3 regions of the Solibaculum intestinale genome follow, and region 2 is predicted to be linked to each of the others. Evidence: predicted binding sites of a transcription regulator. Region 2 holds the regulator's gene; each other region holds the start of a gene.

Region 1 (7,181 bases), on a different contig from region 2:
GACGGGGGATACCGCGTTTGCTCGGAGCAGACCGCGTTCGGCTGCCGCATCCGGTTTGAAAACACCACCCACACCATCGAAGAGGCCGATCTTGCCCACATCTTCGATCGGTTTTACACCACTGACCGGTCCAGAAGCCGCCGGACCACCGGTTTGGGCCTGTCCATCGCAAAGAAGCTGACCGAGCGCATGGGAGGAACCATCGGCGCTGCCCTGGAAGCGTCCACCTTTGTCATCACGGTCACCTTTCCAGCTGCATAAAAAAGAAAAAATCCGCTTCTGAACGCTGTCTTTCCTTCATATGGTAAGGTAGACGACGGATTCAGGAGGGATTTTTTTGATTACCGTGAATGTTCAGCCGAATGTCAGGATCGCGGTGGAGGACATCAATCCGGCCGGCGGGAAGACCATTCTTCTCCTCCACGGCTGGCCGCTCAACCGCAACATGTTCGAATATCAGCTGCACCTGCTGCCCAAATATGATTATCGCTGCGTCCTCATGGACCTGCGCGGGTTCGGCGATTCCGACCGGCCTTCGGACGGGTACCGGTACAACCAATTGGCCCGAGACGTAAACGCCGTGGTGCGAAGCCTTGGCTTGACCCAGTTTACACTGGCTGGCTTTTCCCTGGGCGGGGCGGTGGCACTGCGATACCTGTCTCTCTTTCCAGGCGCCCCGGTGGAGAAGCTCTGCCTCTTTTCTGCGGCAGCGCCTGCCTTTATCCAAAAGTATGGCTCTCCCCACGGCATGACCAAAATGCAGGTTGACGAGCTGATCCGCCAGGCATCCTCCGACCGGCCGCAGCTGATAGAGGAGTTTGCCGGCCTGCTCTTCGCCCAACCGCACAGCGACGCCATGTTTTCCTGGATAAAAGGGCTGTGTCTGCAGGCAAGCGGCATCGCCACCGTGCAGACCGCCATCGCCATGCGCGACGAGGACCTGCGCTCCGACCTGCGCAAGATCACCGTTCCCACCGGCATCTTTCACGGACGGCAGGACCAGTTCTGCCCCTTTGCATTTGCCCAGGAGCTCAACCGCTCCATCGCCAATTCCCAGCTTTTCGCGTTTGATCATAGCGCCCATGGCGTTTGCTACGATGAGCTGGATTCGTTCAACGAGCGGCTGGTGGAATTTCTCCAGCAAAAATAAACAATTCGGCTGGCAGGCTGCGTCTGCGAAAAGAGCCTGGGGCACACTTTCCCCAGGCTCTTTTGTTTTATCAGGATTCGTCTTTTACGGCAGCCGATAAAGTACCGCCCCGCCTGTTTGAAAAAGAATCGAACAAGAGCGCTCAGGCGGCATCTGCAAGCCGTTTCATAAGACAAGCCTGCGGTTTCCCTTGCGTGTGTTTCTTCATTACGTATGCATCTTAAATCCAATGCCCCACACCGTCTGAATATACGGCTGGCTGGCGTTGATCTTAGCGAGCTTTTGGCGGATGTTGCTGATGTGCACGTTGACGGCGTTGTCCTCACCCAGAAAGGTCTCGTTCCACACCGATTCGAAAATGTTGTTCTTGGTAAAAACCTTGTTGGGGTTGCTCATCAGCAGCTCCAAAATCAGGTATTCCCGCTTTGTCAGGCTGACCGGCTCCTCCCCCACCTTCACTTCAAAGGTGGAGGGATTTAGAGTGATGTCCTTGAAATGAAACACCCTGCCCACCGGACGGGCGTTGTTGCGCCGCAGAAGCGCCTCAATGCGGGCAAGCAGCTCATCGGTATGAAAAGGCTTGGTCACATAATCGTCCGCACCGCTTTTGAGCACCTGAATTTTCGTGCGGGTGTCGTCCTTAGCAGACACGGCGATCACCGGTACATCCGAGCTGTGCCGGATCCGGGCGAGCACCTCTTCCCCGGGGATGCCCGGCAGCATCAGGTCCAGAAGCACCAGATCATATGCATTTTTCTCCATCAGCAAAACCGCCTCGGTCCCCGAATAGGCCGGCTGGACGGCATATCCGTTTTGAGTGAGGAGATCACAGAGCATATTGCTGATGTCGGCATCGTCTTCCACGAGCAGAATGGATGTTTTGCGCATACGTTTATTCGGCTCCCACTTTTATTGCAATCAATTTTGTTCCTAGTGTACCATATTTTTTTCAAAAGTTCTACTAGGCCTTCCACCCTTTTTCCGATTCTCTTTAGCGCGCCATTTTTATCTCCCGTTCCCCGCCGCCTGCCTGAAGCGAAAAAAGCGCGCGGATGGTGGGGATCATCCGGCTAGTCGCCTCGTATCCCGCCTGCACGCAGGCCTCCATCTGGGAAAAGGTCAGCAGACCCGCATCTTCGGGCAATGCCGGCTTGAGTAGAAGACGTTCCCCTCTCGTTTTGCATTCCCGAAGGTTATCCTGCAAAATCCCCAGCGAGTGGGAGGCCACCTCCAGAATGTCGATATGCGCGGGGCACTGATAGCTTCCGGAAATGTCCACCGCCAGCACGTTTTCTTCCCCTGCCGCCACCAGCAGATCCACCGGTAGGATATCCACCACGCCCCCGTCCACCAGACGGCGTTTGCCGATTGCCTTGGGCCGGAACACAGCGGGCACGGCCGCGCTGGCACGCATGGCTTCGCTGAGCGTAGCCTCGTTTTCCCACGTTACGCCCCGCATGGGACGGACGCCGAACAGGCTGTTGGTGTAGGATATCACCAGGCCGCTGATTAAGTCTACCGCCGGGATGACCGTACGCATGGAAAGCTGACAGAGCTTTTTTCCTTCGGTGAGGGTATCCAGATAGCGCTCGAGCCGATTCCCTTTGAGAAAGCCGGACAGGGACAAGGGCCTGCGGCTGAGAAACTGTCCAAGGGCCAGGAGGATGTCGCCATAGGCTGGGTCGACGAGCAGCATGCCTTTTTTCGACAGTTCCTCCACCACCTCATGCAGCTCTTTTGCGGTAAAGCCCGCTGCGTAAAGGCCTGCCACGATGCCTCCGGCGCTTGCGCCGGACACCGCGTCCGGCCTAAGTCCGTTTTCTTCCAGCGCCATCAAAACCCCCACATGAGCCGCTCCCCGTGTTCCGCCTCCAGCAAACGCCATTCCAAAAGACACGATGTATTCCCCCTTTTTGTTTCTATTGGAGTATATTCGCCATTCCTCACAAGTATGGCTTTGTTCACAAGGTTGCACGAAGAGGCGATGGGGAATATTGCTGTGTTTTTGGTCTGGGCAGCGGCGGAGGCCCTTTTTTCATAGGCCGTGTTTGAAACGATTGGGCGCCCGTTTCAAGTTTTTTCTGCTCTTTTTCTTTTTCCTTGCATTTTCGCTTGTCACCCACTGCGCTATACGGTACAATAATTCTATTAAAAGTTGGAGGGAACGCGATGAAAAACTGGCTCAACAAGTGGATCACCCGGCTCGCCGGCTTTATCGAAATTGCCGTATCCATTCTCATCCTAATCAGCATCCTGCTGGCTTCGGTTTCCTTGGTCCAGGAGATGGGCCTTTTTGACGGCAAGCTGCTGACGGTGGACACCTTCGAAGGCTTCCTAGGCCATGCTCTGGCGCTGGTCATCGGTCTGGAATTTATCAAAATGCTTATCAAACACACGCCCGGCGCCGCCATCGAAGTGCTTCTGTACGCCATCGCCCGCCAGATCATCGTGTACCACACCACGACCCTGGAAACTCTGATCGGCATCCTGGCGGTTGCGGGGATTTTCGCCATTCGCAAGTTCCTTTTTGTGCGCACCTTCGACGACAAACCAAAGGGGCAAGCAAATTCGGACAAGGTAGAATCTCTCTCGGAGGAATCGGAGGAGGAGCCTGGCGAGTCTTAACACAATCTTCACCGGGCCAAACCGGGAAATAACACTGCGTTTATCTCTCTTATGCTATACTCAGAACTGCAAAGAGAGGTGAGCGGTATGTCCACGTTATTGATTCTGGCAAGCGTTTTCGTCCTGGCCGGGGTGCCGGCGGGATTGCTGTTGTTCTTCCGCTATTTGCTCAAACGCTGCCATTAAAGACCAATATGGTCTTATTACCGGGATGGGCTTGTGTTCCATCCCGTTTTTTTCTCGCCCAAATTAGCACTCTCAATAGGAGAGTGCTAATTTTAACAGATATTTCATATTTTATCTTATGTTTTGTCATAACCGGCTCCTATAATGAAAGCTGTTGAAAGGAAAGAAAGCAAAGGAAGGCGAATCCAATGTTTCCTGAGAAAACGAACTGACATCCCGCATTCTTTCACAACTCGTTAACCATAGGAGGGATTTGTATGTTTGATCTGATGCCTTTTGGACACAATGAAAAGAGCCTGTTCGATTATCTGGACAACTTTGAACGCAGCTTCTTCGGCGACGCCTTTGGCGGCAGTGTTTCGCAGTTTCGCACCGATATTGTAGACAAGGGCGATAAATACATCCTTCAAGCAGAGCTTCCCGGTTTCGCAAAGGAAGACATCCACATCGACGTGGACGGGGATTATTTGGTCATCCACGGGGAGCACAACGCCCAGGTGGAGGAAAACCATCATAAGTTCGTCCGCAAGGAGCGCCGCTACGGTTCCTTCTCCAGAAGCTTCAACATTGCCAACGTCAAAGCGGACGCTATTTCCGCTTCTTATCAAAACGGCATTCTTGAGCTTACGCTTCCCAAGAAGGAGGAAACGCCTCCGCCCACCCGCCAAATTGATATCAAATAAAATCAAGGAAAAGGCCCTGGAAAAAGATTTTTCCAGGGCCTTTTGTAACAGGAAAGAGCCGCCCAAGCATTTCGGCGGCTCTTTCCTGTTACAGGGCTGCTTGCTCGGCGAAAAAGTTGTCAATGGCGTCAAATACATGTATGGTTTCAAGACCAAGCTCGTTGCATTTCTGCGCCAAAATTTCCACCTGTGCGCGGTCTAAGGAAATGTCCGCAATCCTTGTCTGCCTTCCGTCCTCTTCCCGGTAGGCAAGCCCATAGGACCGATATGTTCCCAATTCCTCTGAAGTCATCTCATTTTCACATACGGTGTACCTGTGCATCTTATTTGATTCCTCCTTGCTAAATTCCCCCCGGAACATTATAGACCTGTAATTTGCAAAATACAATATTTTTTACTAATAATTCCAAATAAAATTATAAAAGATTTGAAACTGATTTTCATGTAAAAACATCCCTTTTTTCTTTTCTTCTTTCTTTAAAAACGATTGTATTTCATAAAAATTACGATTGGCGTTCTTTTTAGGCGCAAGAGTATTTTTTATTTTGTCGCTTATACTATAATACTTTGTGAAATATCAGAATATAGCGTATGATGACTCCAGGTGGTGATATCATGTCGAATACGGACATCAACCTTTCCGTTGGAAAACATATCCGAAAACTTCGCATGCAGCGTGGATGGAGTCAAGAAGAATTGGCATACCAATCTAAGCTGACCAGCGCGCATTTGGGGCACATTGAGCGGGGCGAACAGAATCCAACTTTGGAAACCCTCAGTAAAATCGCGGGTGGGCTTCAGGTTGAAATCCAGGATCTTTTCAATCATACCAATGCTTCTATCCATAATTCGTCGAATTTGCAGTGGGCCTGGTTTCAGAGAAGGCTGGAGAGATTGCCCCTTGAGCAACAGAACGAAGTGCTACGTATCTTGTCCTTATTGTTCGACATGCTGGAAAAATAGATTGTTTCTTTCGGGCGGACCGTTTGTTTGCGGTCTGCCTTTTTAAGCGGCAGCCGCCAGAAACGCCGCCCTGGCCTTTCTCTATCTTTCCCCTATGCTTGTCACTCATTTTCCTTTTCGCGCATAGGCTGGTAATGGTCTTTTTCGTACCCTCCGGTACAAGTTTCAATGAGGGGAGGTTTGTTTCCTTGAACATCATTCATTGCAACAATCCGCAGGAGAATCCCATTCCGGGCTGGATGCAAAATCCCGCGAGGGCTTCTATGCTGATTCTCAATCAAAGCGGCGGCCGGCTGATCCCCCAGGGGTCAGCTATGTATCAGAACGCTTCTTCTTTTTATCCGTCCTTCTATCTTCCAAGCCAAGCGAATTTCCAGTAAACTTCGGGCCTTCCGGATTTCCCCCGGAAGGCCCCTTTCTTTCATTTTGGTCCGTGTAAGGCGCCGCATCGCGTTCGCAGCCAGCCGCCAGTAATGAGACCCGGCTATGCCGTTTGCTGTGCGGTCTTCTTTCGTTTTCCGGGCCATTGGGTACGGGATCCCAAAAATTTTTGCGCATGGTAGGAAAGAAAGCAAAGTTCTGCTATACTAAAGAAAAACCCGGTTTAACGGCCGCGTAACTTCCGCCAAAGAGGGACCTATCCACGTGTCCGACGGAGGCGCATGGCGGGCAACGAACAAGGTCGAATTTTTCCGCTAAGTGCAAAAGCGTGCCGGCAAACTTGGAAACGGCAATCAGAGAGGAAGGAATCCAGATGAAACTACCCATTGATGTGCTCCATGCAGGGCCTGAACAAGGCGGCCAACTGCATGGAGAAACCAAAACGGCCGCCTGAATGCTTCAGACTCTGCCTTTGACCATCCCAATCAAAAGGAGCAGAGTCAACTATGAAATCAATCCATCGAAATCAAATCCATTCCAACGGGCAGCAGCCAAAGCGCCCGTTTGGTTTCTTCAAAAAGGAACGAAAAAAAACGGACAAGGATGTGTCTTGCGCCGTTTTGGACCTAACCAGCGGCAGCGTGCCAAAGCAGCTCATTCGCTTTACCATCCCGCTGCTGTTATCGAACCTGTTGCAGGGATTTTACAGCATGGTGGACATGGCGGTGGTGGGCCAGTTCGTGGGCAGCGCGGGGCTTGCCGCGGTGAGCAACGCCGCTCAGCTGAGCTTTGTTATCAATGCCGTGGGCATGGGAATCACCATGGGCGGAACAGTTCTGGTTGCGCGATGCAAGGGCGCCGGGGACGTACCGGGGCAAAAACGCGCCGTCGAAACCTTATTCGCCATGACGATGGCGGCCGCCCTTGTGATGACGGTCCTCAGCCTTCTCTTCTACCGGCAGGCCTTCTCCCTGCTGGGCGTTCCCCAGCCCGCTATGCAGGACGCCGACGCTTACATGGAAATTCTCTGCGCGGGAACGGTCTTCGTCTTCGGCTACAATATGGTGGTGGCGGTCCAGCGGGGGCTGGGAGACGCCAAACGCCCGCTTTACTTCGTCCTGCTGGCTTCCGTTCTCAACATCGTGCTGGACCTTCTGCTAGTGGGCGGGCTGCATCTGGGAACCCCGGGCGCG
Region 2 (7,181 bases):
ATAAAATCGCCTGTGGTCCCAACCGGGGCGATTATGAGTGGACGAGAGTTCTCATGCGGGAAGCGGCCCCTTTTATGGACGGGCTGACGCTGCATTATTACTCCTATAATAAAAAGAACCGGTCTGCCACCCAGTTCGGGGAAGCCGAATGGGCCGAAATGCTCAAAGACGCGGCGGGAATCGAGGAAGAAATCGTCCGGCACACCGCCATCATGGACGAATACGACCCCCAAAACCGCATCGGCCTGCTGGTGGACGAGTGGGGCGCCTGGCACGACGAGGAGCCGGGCACCGTCCGCGGCTTCCTCTACCAGCGCAATACTATGCGCGACGCGGTGCTGGCGGGGCTGTCTCTGAACATTTTCAACCGCCACAGCCGCCGGGTACAGATGGCGAACATCGCCCAGCTGGTCAACGTCCTTCAGGCTCCCATCCTCACCGACGGGGCGAAAATGGTCCGCACGCCCACCTATTACGTAATCGAAATGTACGCCGTCCATCAGGATGCGAAGCTCCTTGACGCGGCGGTGCAGACGCCCGACTATACCTTCGGGGAAATTACCTTGCCCAAGGTAAGCGTTTCCTCCTCCTTGGCGGAGGACGGGGCTGTAAACCTGACTTTGTGCAACCTGAGTCCCAATGAAAGCGAATCGGTTACCTGTGAACTTCGGGGCAAAGCGGTGCAGGAAGCCGCCGGCCGGGTGCTCACGGCACATGCCATGAACGCCGGCAACGATTTTGAGGCGGGCGAAACGGTTAAGCCGATGTCTCTTCCCGTAACCTTAAATGAGGACGTCCTATCCTTCACCCTGCCGGCCAAATCGGTGGCGGTGGTGACGGTCCGATGACCCATCCGGTCCCCTGCCCCCGCTGCCTGGAACGGACGGACGGGGAAGCCTTCCGCCGGACGGTGGAAGAATACGCCGCTTCCCTGCCCGAGGAACGGTGTGTAAGCGACGAGGCCTATCAGGCGAGGCTGAAAGTCTGTCAGAAGTGCGGCGCCCTCTTTGACGGGGCCTGCCGGTACTGCGGCTGTTTCGTGCTGGTGCGGGCAAGAAAGAAGGGCCTGTCCTGTCCGTATCCTGACGGGTCAAAATGGCCCGAATCCATCTGACGACGCAAGGAGGCGGTCTGTTGAATCCGCACACTGCCATCGGTTCTCCCCCGTCCATCCGCTTCGCCCCCTTTCTGGCGGCGACGGGCGGGATTCTCCTTTTGCTCTTTTTCTTCTTCGACCAGAGCCAAATCACCTTGTTTCAAAGCGCCGTCTGGCGGGCCGTGCTGCTGCTTCTGGTAGGGACGGCCGCCTGCGTGGGGGCGGCCCGGTACCTGTCGGGCAAGCTTACCTTGCAGCAGGCGGTGTTTCTCATGCTGGCGGGGGCCTTGTTCCTCCGTATTCTTTACATGGCCGCTACGCCTTATACCATCCGCCAGCACGACGTGGAGGGCTTGGGCGGTCAGGGGCACTTGGGATACATGCAGCTTCTCTGGGAAGAGGGAACCCTTCCTCAGAGCGACGACTGGCAGTTCTACCAGCCGCCCCTTCATCATATAATCTCAGCCCTGTGGGTCAAGGCGGGGCTGCTTTTGGGTTTCTCGGTGGAACGGTGCGTGGAAAACATCCAGCTTCTGACCGTCTTCTACTCCATGGCGATTTTAGTGGTGCTTCAAAAGATTCTCGCCTATTTCCGTCTTTCCCCGGTTTTTCAGCTGTGCGCCCTTCTCTTCGCCGCCTTCCACCCCACCATGCTCTACATGAGCAGCGGCATCAACAACGACATTCTAATGCTCCTGTTCTTCCTGCTTACCGTTTTGTTTACCATCCGGTGGTACTATCGGCAGACCTTCGGCAACATCCTGCTGCTGGCGCTGTGCATCGGGCTTGGCATGATGACCAAGCTCTCCTGCGGCATTGTGGCGATTTTGGTGGCGCCCGTGCTGCTGTATGGGTTTCTCAAATCGAGGAAAAAGGGACGCTTGGTGGGCCAGTTCGCGGCCTTTGGGGCGGTATGCGCGCCGCTGGGGCTATGGTACTCGGTGCGCAATTTTCTGCGCTTCGGCCAGCCCTTCGGCTACGTACCCATGCTGCCGGAGGACAGCTTTCAGTATGTGGGCAACTATTCCGTTTTCCAGCGGCTCTTTTCCCTGCCTTTTGACCAGTTCACCGGCTCTCCCTACGTGTCGGTGGCGGACGATTACAACATCCCCATGTACGTGGTCAAGAACTCCCTCTTCGGCGAGGCCAGCTACCAGGCCCTCGCCCCCTTCGCCTGGGTTCTCGTCTATGCAAACCTGGCGATGCTTTTGCTGATTGCAGCGGCGTTTGTCTATTGCCTTGTCAAAGGGTTCGGTCGGGGCCCTCGGCTCCCGCTGGCCCTGCTTGCCGGGAACGTGCTGCTGCAAGCAGCCTCTTACTTAAACTTCTGCTTTCAAATGCCTCACGCCTGTACCATGGACGTGCGGTATATGGCGTCGGCCATTTTATGCGGCGGGTTCTTCCTGGCGCTGGCCGGGCAAATGATAACCGAGCGGGCGAAACGACCCATCCGCTGGCCCCAGTATGCATGCGTTTTTCTGGTGGGGCTTTTCTCCTTCGGCAGCGCCCTCTTCTATGCCCTTGTTTAAAGAACATGCCAAAGGCGGCCGCCCCATACCGGGGTGGCCGCCTTTTTTCGTTTGTACATAAAGTATTTACAAATGGCCTCTTGACAAAGAAGAACGGGAATGGTAAATTAATACTCAGATTAGCACTCTAAGTTATTGAGTGCTAAAACAGTCTGGAGGTTTGTAACCATGGAGCTTGGTGAGCGCAAATTAAAGGTGCTGTCCGCTCTCATCGAGGCTTACATCAACACGGGCGAACCAGTTGGTTCCAAAGCGTTGCAGGAGGCCCTCGACCGAGCGGTTTCCTCTGCTACCATCCGCAACGACATGGCTGAGCTTTCCGAGCTTGGCCTCTTGGAGCAGCCGCACACCTCGGCTGGGCGGATTCCGTCCCCGAAAGGATACCGGCTGTATATTGACAAGCTTATGTCCCATGCCCCGGTAACAAAGGAAGAGCGCCGGTTTATTGATACAATGCTGGAGGAACACGCCGACGACCCGGAACGGCTTTTGGAAAACGCGTCGCTGGCATTGGCGCAGCTGACCCGGTTTGCGGCATTGTCCACCACCCCGGAAAGCGAGACGGCGGTCATTCTCAAATGCGAGCTGATCGCGGCGGGACGGCGGCTAGCCATCCTTTTACTGGTCACGTCGGCGGGCATGATGAAATCGAAGCTGTTTAAGACCGACACGGACATTACCCCGGAGCTGTGCGAACGGTTTCGCCGGGTGACGGCCGAACATGTCTGCGGCGTGCCCCTGTCGGACATCTGTCTTCCCTTTGTCCAGACGCTGGCCGCGTCTTTAGGGGAACACGCCTTCACCATGACCCCGCTGCTCATCGGCCTGTACGAGACGGCGAGCGAGGCGGCACAGGCGCAGGTACGGCTGGAAGGCCAGGCGAACCTGCTGATCCATCCGGAGTTTGACGGGGAGCACGTACGGCGGCTTATGGAGTTTTTAGCCAAGCGCAAGGAGCTTGCCGAGTTGCTCCATCAATACCACGGAGGCGTGAACGTGGTGCTGGGAAGCGAAAGCCCCACCCCGGAGCTGTCGGGTTCGAGCGTGGTCATCGCCCGGTACCGGCTGGGCAGCCGGGAGGGCGGCACCATCGGCGTCATCGGACCGAGCCGGATGAATTATTCAAAAATCATCCCAAGCCTTGAATATTTCGCCCTGCGTTTAGGCAACCTCCTATCGGAGGACCTGGACGAAGGAGGCGGGTCACAAGCGGATTCACAACAAACATAGAAGGTGGGACGCACATTGAAAAAGAAAGACGCAAAGGCGGAAACGAAGGCCGCGGAAAACGAGACGGTTCAAAACAAAGCGGCGGAAAATCAGGAGCAGGACACGGCGAAGGAGCCTGAGGCGGAAAATCCGTTGCAGGCGCAGGTGGAGCAGCTGCAAAAGGAGCTCAAAGAGCAAAAGGAGCTGCTGCTGCGCACGGCGGCGGAGTACGACAACTACCGCAAACGCACCGCCAAGGAAAAGGACGCTACTTGGAACGACGCGAAGGCGTCGACGGTTGCGGAGTTTCTCCCGGCGCTTGACAATCTGGAGCGGGCGCTGACCGCCCAGGGGGACGCGCAGGACATTAAGAAGGGTGTGGAAATGATCCACAAGCAGTTTCTCGATGCCCTTGCAAAGCTCAAGGTGGAGGAAATCCCCACGGTGGGCGAAACGCTCGACCCGTCCTTGCATCATGCGGTGATGCATGTGGAGGACGAGGAAGCGGGAGACGGCGAAATCGTCGAGTGCTTCCAGAAGGGCTATAAAACCGGCGACCGGGTCATCCGTTACAGCATGGTCAAGGTAGCCAATTAACGTTCGCAGCGTTTTTCATAGATTCACAGATAGAAAATCAAACCGTTTAGGAGGAATTTCAGTATGGCAAAGGTAATCGGCATAGATTTGGGTACGACGAACAGCTGTGTAGCCGTCATCGAGGGCGGCGAACCGGTCGTCATTACCAACGCGGAAGGCGCGCGTACCACCCCGTCGGTGGTGGCGCTTTCTAAGAACGGCGAACGCATGGTGGGCCAGGTGGCAAAGCGCCAGGCCATCACCAACCCTGACCGCACCATCGCTTCCATTAAGAGGGACATGGGCACCAACCGCAAGGTCACCATCGACGGCAAGGCCTATACGCCCCAGGAAATCTCCGCCATGATCCTGCAAAAGCTCAAGGCGGACGCGGAAGCGTACCTGGGCGAGAAGGTATCCGAGGCGGTCATCACGGTTCCGGCTTACTTCTCCGACGCCCAGCGCCAGGCCACCAAGGACGCGGGTACCATCGCGGGCCTGGAGGTCAAGCGCATTATTAACGAACCCACTGCCGCGGCGCTCGCCTACGGCATTGATAAGGAAACCGATCAAAAGGTTATGGTCTACGACCTGGGCGGCGGCACCTTCGACGTGTCTATCATCGAGATGGGCGACGGCGTGCAGGAGGTCCTGGCCACTGCCGGCAACAACCGCCTGGGCGGCGACGACTTCGACCAGCGGGTCATCAACTGGATGGTACAGAACTTTAAGGCGGAAACCGGCGTGGACCTGTCGAATGACAAGATGGCCATGCAGCGATTAAAGGAAGCGGCGGAAAAAGCAAAGATCGAGCTGTCCGGCGTGACCACCAGCCAGATCAACCTCCCCTTCATCACCGCCGACGCCACCGGCCCGAAGCATCTGGACATGACGCTTACCCGTGCCAAGTTCAACGAGCTGACCGCGGATCTGGTGGAAAACACCATGGGCCCGGTTCGCCAGGCCCTCAAGGACTCCGGCCTTTCCGTAAACGAGCTGGATAAGATCCTTCTGGTGGGCGGCTCGAGCCGCATTCCCGCGGTGCAGGAAGCCATCAAGAAGTTCACCGGCAAAGAGCCCTTCAAGGGCATCAACCCCGACGAATGCGTGGCCATCGGTGCGGCGCTCCAGGCAGGCGTTTTGGGCGGCGAGGTTAAGGGCCTGCTGCTTCTGGACGTTACGCCTTTGTCCCTGGGCATCGAGACCATGGGCGGCGTCATGACCAAGGTCATCGACCGCAACACCACCATCCCCACCAAGAAGAGCCAGGTGTTCTCCACCGCTGCCGACGGGCAGACTTCCGTGGAAGTCCATGTTCTGCAGGGCGAGCGCGAGTTCGCCCGTGACAATAAGACCCTGGGCATGTTCCGTCTCGACGGCATCCCGGCCGCGCCCCGCGGCGTGCCGCAGATCGAGGTCACCTTCGACATCGACGCAAACGGCATCGTCCATGTGTCCGCCAAGGACCTGGGCACCGGCAAGGAACAGCACATCACCATCACCTCCAATACCAACATGAGCAAGGACGACATTGAAAAAGCGGTCAAGGACGCCGAGCAGTTCGCAGCGGAAGACAAGAAGCGCCGCGAAGAGGTAGACACGAAGAACGCCGCCGACCAGATGGTGTACCAGGCGGAGAAGACCCTCACCGAAGCAGGCGACAAGATTGATGCGGCGGAAAAAGACGCGGTCCAGAAGGACATTGACGCCCTCAAGGAAGCGCTCAAGGGAACCGACGTGGAGATGATCAAGGCCGCCCAGGAGAAGTTGCAGCAGTCGCTGATGAAGGTGGGCGAGAAAATCTATAACGCCGCTCAGCAGCAAGCTTCCTCCGGTGCCGGCACGCCCAACGACGGCCCCAAGACCGATGAAAACGGCAACGTTTACGACGCAGAGTTCCACGACGTGGATGACGACAAGAAATAAGAAACCCGTTTGAACCAAACCGGGCGACGTACCGCGTAAGGGGGAGTTTCCTCCTTACGCGTTCGCCTGTTTATGGAAGAGCGGTTACATAGCAGACGCATGTGGCCGCCCGGCGGCCACGACCCATGACTTTTCATACAAGGCGGGATTACTTTGGCTCAAAAACGCGACTATTACGAAGTACTCGGCGTGGAAAAAAACGCGTCGGAGGACGAAATCAAAAAGGCCTATCGCAAGATGGCAAAACAATACCATCCGGATCTAAACCCCGGCGACAAAGATGCCGAGGCCAAGTTCAAGGAGGTTAACGAAGCCTACGAGGTTCTCTCGGACAGCAACAAAAAGGCGCGTTACGATCAATTTGGCCATGCCGGAGTAGACCCCAGCTATGGCGCGGGCGGCGGGTACGGCGCCGGCGGTTATGGAGGCGGCGGCTTCGGCGGCTTTGACTTCGGCGACATGGGGGACTTAGGCGATATCTTCGGCTCCATCTTCGGCGGGGGCAGCAGCCGCTCTGCCAACCCCAACGCTCCAAGACGCGGCGCGGACATCAACACCGCCGTCACCATCTCCTTTGAGGAGGCGGCCAAGGGCTGCAAGGTGGAGGTAAACGCACCGCGGGTGGAGAACTGCCCGGAATGCGGCGGTTCGGGTGCAGCAAAGGGGACTTCCCCGAAAACCTGTCCGGAATGCGGAGGCAGAGGCCAGGTCCGGGTGACCCAGCGCACCCCCTTCGGCGTGATGCAGACCCAGCGCACCTGTTCGAAATGCCGGGGCAAGGGCAAGATCATCGACACACCCTGTAAAAACTGCAGCGGCACCGGCCAGATCCGACGTTCGCGGCG
Region 3 (7,181 bases), on a different contig from region 2:
CGGGCTGCGGCTGCTCGGCGGCGGTGCTGTGTTCGTATGTGCTACAGGAAATGCAGGCGGGGAATTTGAAGAACGTGCTGTTCGTGGGCACGGGGGCGCTCATGTCCCCCACCAGCGTGCAGCAGGGGGAAAGCATCCCCGGCATCGCGCACGCGGTGTGGATCACCGGCTGCTAGCCGCTTTCGGGAGGTGAAAGGATTATGGATATGTTTTTGGAATATTTGAAAGCCTTTCTGGTGGGCGGCGCTTTGTGCCTCATCGGGCAGCAGCTCATCGACCGCACGAAGCTGACCCCGGCGCGGATTCTGGTGGGCTACGTGGTGGCCGGCGTCATCCTGACCGCAGTGGGCCTGTACGGGCCGCTGGTGGAATGGGCGGGCGCGGGCGCGACGGTGCCCTTAAGCGGCTTCGGGTACCTGCTGGCGACGGGCGTGGAGGAAGGCATCCGGGAGCACGGGCTTCTGGGCGCGCTGACCGGCCCCTTTACGGCGGCGGCCGGTGGCGTTATGGCGGCGATTTTGTTCGGCCTGCTGGCGGGGCTTGTGGGAAAATCCCACGACAAGTCCTAACGAAAACGGAAAAAGGGCGGGGATTCCCGCCCTTTTCTTATGGGTCTGCCAGGTTTCGGATAGAGACATATTGTCTGCGGCTTTGCCAGCAAAGTAAAAAGGTTATCTCAATTGAGGTAACCTTTTTTTCAATGAAATCGGTTAAACTTACCTTGTTAAAGAATTTGGATGGTACTATTTTTCATACCACAAAATGATTACAATTTTGCACATTACCTTTTTCGAACATGCTCACTATAATAAAGAAAATCATTAAGAAAGGATGCAATGGCGATGGACGGCTTTCGAATTGAGGCAACCAAAGAGCGGATCGCATCCACCATCCGGTTCAGACAGGATTATTACGACCGGCTGATGCAACTGAGCTATCAATACAACGTTTCCTTCAACCAGCTGGTAAACCAATGCGTCGCCTTTGCACTCGAGCATCTGGAAGAAGCGAAGGGATTCCCCCATGGGTAAGCGGCGGCGTATTTTCACCCGCTAATTCCGAATATTTGTTCGAATTTCCTTGACTAGAACATATGTTTTATCGTATACTATCCTCATAAGGAGGGATCGTCTTGGATCTGTTCGACAAGCTCAAAATCCTCACCGACGGCGCCAAATACGACGTGGCCTGCACTTCCAGCGGCGTGGACCGGGAAAACGGGTCCCACGGTATGGGCAGCGCCGTGAGCTGCGGCATCTGCCACACCTTCTCGGCGGACGGGCGGTGCGTTTCCCTTCTGAAGGTGCTCATGACCAACTGCTGCATATTCGACTGCGCCTACTGTGTCAACCGGCGCAGCAACCCGGTTCCACGGGCAGCCTTCACGCCCCGGGAGCTTGCGGATTTGACCATGCAGTTCTACCGGCGAAACTACATTGAGGGGCTGTTTTTGAGCTCCGGCATCCGCAAAAGCCCGGACGATACGGTGGAGCAGTTTATCAAAACCGTTCAGATCCTGCGAAATGAATACCATTTTTACGGCTACATCCACGCGAAGGCCATCCCGGGCGCGGATCACGCGCTGCTTACGAGGCTCGGGCTGCTGGTGGACCGGATGAGCGTGAACATTGAGCTGCCCAGCGAAAAGAGCCTGTCCCTTCTGGCGCCGGACAAGTCGAAAACCTCCATCCTAAAGCCCATGGGGTTCATCACCGGCAAGCTTCAGGAAAACCGGCGGGATTTGGTGCAGTACCGGCACGCGCCGAAGTTCGCCCCTGCCGGGCAGAGTACGCAGATGATTGTGGGGGCCAGCGGGGAAACCGATTACCAGATTCTCTCTCTGAGCAGCGCTCTATATAAGAAGTATAAGCTCAAGCGGGTGTTTTTTTCGGCGTACATGCCGGTGTCCTCCAACCCCTTGCTGCCGGCGGCGGACACGCCCCCGCCTCTTTTGCGGGAGCACCGGCTTTACCAAGCCGACTGGCTCCTTCGTTTCTACGGCTTCGAGGCCCACGAACTGCTCGACGAGGCAAACCCCAGCTTTAACCCGCTTATCGACCCCAAGTGCAACTGGGCGCTGTCCCACATGGACCGGTTTCCGGTGGAGGTGGGGAAAGCAGACTACGAGGAGCTTTTGCGGGTGCCGGGCATTGGGGTCAACAGCGCGAAGCGGATTCTGGCGGCCCGGCGGGTAGGGCCTTTAAGCTACGAGGGGCTTAAGAAGATCGGGGTGGTGCTCAAGCGGGCGCAGTATTTCATCACGGTAAACGGCAAGCTCAACGACGGGCTTCGCATCACCCAAGACGGCATTCTGCGCAGCCTCATCTCCCAGCAGGGGGTGGAATACCTGCGGGGGCAGTCGGCCGAGCAGTACGAGCAGCTGAGCCTCTTTTCCCAGGGGCGTATCGGAGGAAGGGAGGCGGTGACATGTTTGCGGGCGGGGATGTAGTGTACGAGTACGACGGGACGCTGGACGGCTTTTTCTGCTGCGTGTTCGAAAGCTTTCGGCGCAAGGAGACGCCCGCTGATGTGCGGCCCTTTTGTTCGCCCCAGATGACCCTTTCCCCGGTGCGCTCCATTGAGACCGACTCTAAGAAGGCCGAACGGGTGCGGCGGGCCATCCCCAAGAAGCTGTCCTGGGAGGGGATGACCCTATTGGAGCACGCGTTTTTGACCTTTCTGGAGCAAAAGGAGCTTTTTATGCTCCGGTTTGTGCAGCTGGGGTTTGACATGGGCCCGAACGTGATGCGCCATTTGACGCACGACACGGTGGCGGCTCTTTTGAAGGCCCAGCGGCATCTTTACAACGAAAGCCACCGGTACAAGCAGTTTGTCCGCTTCTCGGTGTCCGGCAAGGTGCTCACCAGCGTCATCAAACCTTTAAACCAGGTGCTGCCTTTGATTGCCCCTCATTTTATCGACCGGTATCCGGAGGAGGCGTTCCTCATTTACGACGAGACCCACGGCATGGCCCTCGTCTACCGGCCGGGCCAGTGGGCCATTGTGCCGGTGGATTCCTTCGAGCGAAACGACCCGGACGAGGAAGAGCAAAAATACCGGGACCTGTGGTGCGAATACTATGACGCCATCGCCATTGAGGGGCGGTATAACCCCAAATGCCGTGTAAACCACATGCCGAAGCGGTACTGGGAGGAGATGACCGAGTTCTGCCGGGAGCGAAAGCCGGGGCTTCGGCGAAACGACGCGCCTTTGGCGGGGCGGCGGGCGCTGAATGGAGAATAACGCACAAAAATGCCTCCTTGCAGCTGCAAGAAGGCATTTTTTCATTTGATATAGCGGTTTTGCCGTTTGGGCGGGGTATTGCGCCGGCGGATGCCTTCGATGAGTGTGTCGATCAGCAAAGCGATAAGGATGCCCGCCGCGTAACAAATCAGGTCGCTGACTAAGAAGCCCTGGCCCAGCACCAGCCCTCCCAGGGTAGTGGCGCGCACAGAGTCAATCCAAGGCGCGTGATATATCTGGGAAAACTCAATCCCATAGGAAAAGACCAGAGCGCACAGGGATACGAGCCACACGGGTTTTCGCGCCAATAAGACGGCAAAAAGGAAGTAGACCATCATGGCCCAGATGGTGTCTCCCCCGTACTCGCCCAAAAACGCGGGCAGGTCTGCCCGGAAGGCCCGGGAAGCAAGCCCCAGCCCGATGCAGGCCGCCGCCAGGACGGCATATAGAATACGATTTCGTTTCATCGAAGAGTCCCCTTTCGTTTGCAGGGAGTATCATACCACGAAACCGCAGGTTTGGGAAGCGGGTGGTCACAAAACGTTCACAGAAAAAAGCTTGCAATTTCATGAATTTGGTATTATCATAGATTAGCACTCTATGATAATGAGTGCTAATTTTAAAATCAAAATGGCATTATTCGCCGGATAAAAAGAACCCATCGAAAGGAAGGACGTTTTCATGGAAGTCAAACAGTTTCAGGCGGAATCCAAGCGGCTCTTGGACCTGATGATTCACTCCATCTACACCCACAAGGAGATTTTCCTGCGCGAGCTCATTTCCAACGCCAGCGACGCCATTGATAAGCTCCATTACCGCTCTCTCACCGAGGAGAACGTAAAGGTGGACAGTGCTGCCTTTGAAATCCGCATTGACCTGGACAAGGAAGCCCGCACGCTGACCATTTCCGACAACGGCTGCGGCATGACCAAGGAAGAGCTGGAAAGCAACCTGGGCGTTATCGCCAAAAGCGGGTCCCTGGCCTTCAAGCAGGAAAACGAGGCCAAGGAGGACATTGACATCATCGGCCAGTTTGGCGTAGGCTTTTATTCGGCCTTCATGGTCAGCGACAAGGTGACGGTAATCAGCCGACCCTACGGGTCGGACACGGCTTATAAGTGGGAGTCCGAGGGGGCCGACGGGTATACCATCGAGGAATGCCAAAAAGATTCCTACGGCACGACGATTATCCTGCACATCCTGGAAAATCGGGAGGAGGAAGACTACGACGAGTATCTGGATTCCTACCGCATTCAGGGGATCGTCAAGAAGTATTCCGACTACATCCGCTACCCCATCAAAATGATGGTGGAGAAGAGCAGGCCCAAGGAGGGCAGCGAGGGCGAATACGAAACGTACACGGAAGAGGTAACGGTCAACAGCATGGTACCCATCTGGAGAAAAACCAAGGCAGAGGTCACCGAGGACGACTACAACCAGTTCTATAAGGAGAAGTTCTTCGACTTTACCGATCCCGCCCGGGTCATCCGTTCAAGCACCGAGGGTACGGCGACCTATACGGCCCTTCTTTTCATCCCGGCTCGCACGCCTTTCGACTATTATACCAAGGAATACGAAAAGGGGTTGCAGCTTTACGCAAACGGCGTGCTGATCATGGAAAAGTGCGCGGACCTTCTGCCTGATTATTTCAGCTTCGTCAAGGGCCTAGTGGATTCCCAGGACCTTTCTCTGAATATTTCCCGGGAGATGCTCCAGCATGACCGGCAGCTGAAAATCATCGCCTCCCGCTTGGAAAAGAAGATCAAGAGCGAGCTTCTTTCCATGCAGCAAAACGACCGGGAGAAATACGACGCGTTTTTCAAGAACTTTGGCTTGCAGCTGAAATTCGGCGTTTATAACGACTATGGCACCCATAAGGAGCTGCTTAAGGACCTGCTGGAATTCTACTCTTCTGCGGAGAAAAAGCTCGTTACGCTCAAGGAATATGTCGAGCGGATGAAGGAGGACCAGAAGTTCATCTACTACGCCTGCGGCGACACGGTGGAAAAAATCGACCGGCTGCCCCAGACGGAGCTGGTCAAAGACAAGGGGTACGAAATCTTGTACCTGACGGAAAATGTGGATGAGTTTGCACTCAAGGTGCTTCATGAGTTCGACGGGAAGGAATTCAAGTCGGTGTCCGCCGGGGACCTTGGGTTTGAGGAAACCGAGGAAGAAAAGAAGGAGGACGAGGCCCAGGAGAAGGAAAGCCGGGAGCTTTTCACCTTTATGGGCGAAGCGCTGGCCGGCAAGGTGAAGGCGGTACGGGCATCCAAGCGGCTGAAGTCCCACCCGGTGTGCCTTTCCAGCGACGGGGAGCTTTCTTTGGAGATGGAGAAGGTGCTGAATGCCATGCCCACTGACGAGAAGGTGAAGGCGGAACGGGTGCTGGAAATCAACGAAGGCCATCCCATCTTCGCTACCCTGACCCGCCTGTACGAGACGGACAAGGAGAAGCTCAAGGATTACGCCGCCCTGCTTTACGACCAGGCTTTGCTCATCGAAGGGTTCCCCATCGAGGATCCGGTAGCATATTCGAACCTGGTTTGTTCGCTGATGGCGGATCAATAATCAAAAGCCCGGCCCACGGCGTTCGCCGCGGGCCTTTTTGTATGCGTTGCTTTCCTTTCGGCAGTAAGGAAGCCGAAATCGAAAAAAGGTAATGCCCCGCTTCCACAGCTGGGCACACAACCGCCTCCTGTGTTCCCTGCGGCAGGAGATCCGGCACATGGTCCAGAGTCTTGTCTGCTTAGTGCGAATGTCCTGCCGGGCAGCCGCCTAGATTCTTTGTTTAGATTGCCCAACCGGTTTGGGGCGCTTTCGCATTGTATCAGGGAAAAACCGTGCTATAATAAAAACAATGGAATTTGTCGAATCAGAAAGGATGGATTGCCTATGGCGACGCAGTTGGAACTCAAGTACGGCTGCAATCCCAATCAGAAGCCCGCACGGATTTTCGTCAAGCACGGGGAGCTGCCGGTGACGGTGTTAAACGGCCGGCCCGGTTACATCAACTTTCTCGACGCGCTCAACTCCTGGCAGCTGGTGCACGAGCTAAAGGAGGCCACCGGTATCGCGGCCGCCGCGTCCTTTAAGCATGTCAGCCCTGCCGGCGCGGCGCTGGCTCTGCCCCTAAGCGACACGCTCAAGAAGATTTACTTTGTGGACGATCTTCCCCTTTCCCCGCTTGCCTGCGCCTACGCGAGAGCCAGAGGGGCCGACCGGATGTCCTCTTACGGGGACTTTATCGCCCTCTCCGACCCCTGTGACAAAGAGACGGCGGCCCTGATTGCCCGGGAAGTATCCGACGGGATCATCGCGCCCGGCTATTCCGACGAAGCGCTTGCCATTCTCAAAGGAAAGCGCAAGGGGAATTATACCATTCTGCAGATGGACGAAAACTATCGGCCCGATCCCATCGAACACAAGGACGTATACGGCATCACCTTCGAGCAGGGGCGCAACGAGCTGCGTATAGAGGAAAGCGTGCTTACAAACATCGTGACCGGCAGCAAGGAGCTGCCCGCCGAGGCGAAGCGGGACCTGATCGTGGCTCTGATCGCTTTGAAATACACCCAGTCCAACTCCGTCTGCTACGCCAAGGACGGGCAGGCCATCGGCATCGGCGCGGGGCAGCAGTCGCGCATCCACTGCACCCGCCTGGCGGGCAACAAGGCGGACATCTGGTATCTGCGGCAGCATCCCAAGGTGCTGGCCCTTCCCTTCAAGGCGGACATTCGCCGTCCCGACCGGGACAACACCATTGACGTTTACCTGTCCGACGACTCTATGGACGTGTTGGCGGACGGAAAATGGGAGGAATTCTTCACCGAGAAGCCCGTGCCCTTTTCCCAGGAGGAAAAGAAAGCTTGGCTTGAGACCCTGTCGGGCGTTTCGCTGGGCTCGGACGCGTTCTTCCCCTTCGGCGACAACATTGA

Evidence for each region. Region 2 encodes HrcA, which represses chaperone genes, less so after heat shock. Its sites were predicted from a motif close to TGTTAGCACTCNNNNNNNNNGAGTGCTAACA; they were not measured.
Region 1: WMO26_RS03860 (Hsp20/alpha crystallin family protein) is a predicted target of HrcA. The motif match lies at 4,023-4,053, and genes of this name have one in related genera.
Region 3: htpG (molecular chaperone HtpG) is a predicted target of HrcA. The motif match lies at 3,832-3,862, and genes of this name have one in related genera.

The regions. Positions count from the first base shown of each region.
Region 1 is NZ_JBBMFD010000004.1:35,435-42,615, forward strand. Features, by position in the region: gene WMO26_RS03835 (sensor histidine kinase) at 1-261, shown strand, start outside; gene WMO26_RS03840 (alpha/beta fold hydrolase) at 347-1,150, shown strand; gene WMO26_RS03845 (response regulator transcription factor) at 1,358-2,038, opposite strand; gene WMO26_RS03850 (patatin-like phospholipase family protein) at 2,142-3,047, opposite strand; gene WMO26_RS03855 (phosphate-starvation-inducible PsiE family protein) at 3,320-3,775, shown strand; gene WMO26_RS03860 (Hsp20/alpha crystallin family protein) at 4,219-4,644, shown strand; gene WMO26_RS03865 (DUF6514 family protein) at 4,733-5,005, opposite strand; gene WMO26_RS03870 (helix-turn-helix domain-containing protein) at 5,260-5,607, shown strand; gene WMO26_RS03875 (hypothetical protein) at 5,796-5,987, shown strand; gene WMO26_RS03880 (MATE family efflux transporter) at 6,495-7,181, shown strand, end outside.
Region 2 is NZ_JBBMFD010000014.1:50,654-57,834, reverse strand. Features, by position in the region: gene WMO26_RS08870 (alpha-N-arabinofuranosidase) at 1-848, shown strand, start outside; gene WMO26_RS08865 (DUF6171 family protein) at 845-1,114, shown strand; gene WMO26_RS08860 (glycosyltransferase family 39 protein) at 1,135-2,625, shown strand; gene hrcA (heat-inducible transcriptional repressor HrcA) at 2,794-3,855, shown strand; gene grpE (nucleotide exchange factor GrpE) at 3,871-4,431, shown strand; gene dnaK (molecular chaperone DnaK) at 4,495-6,336, shown strand; gene dnaJ (molecular chaperone DnaJ) at 6,490-7,181, shown strand, end outside.
Region 3 is NZ_JBBMFD010000002.1:29,379-36,559, reverse strand. Features, by position in the region: gene spoVAD (stage V sporulation protein AD) at 1-176, shown strand, start outside; gene WMO26_RS02400 (SpoVA/SpoVAEb family sporulation membrane protein) at 201-569, shown strand; gene WMO26_RS02395 (hypothetical protein) at 843-1,031, shown strand; gene WMO26_RS02390 (putative DNA modification/repair radical SAM protein) at 1,133-2,449, shown strand; gene WMO26_RS02385 (TIGR03915 family putative DNA repair protein) at 2,428-3,243, shown strand; gene WMO26_RS02380 (ribosomal maturation YjgA family protein) at 3,285-3,710, opposite strand; gene htpG (molecular chaperone HtpG) at 3,925-5,814, shown strand; gene WMO26_RS02370 (phosphoribosylaminoimidazolecarboxamide formyltransferase) at 6,139-7,181, shown strand, end outside.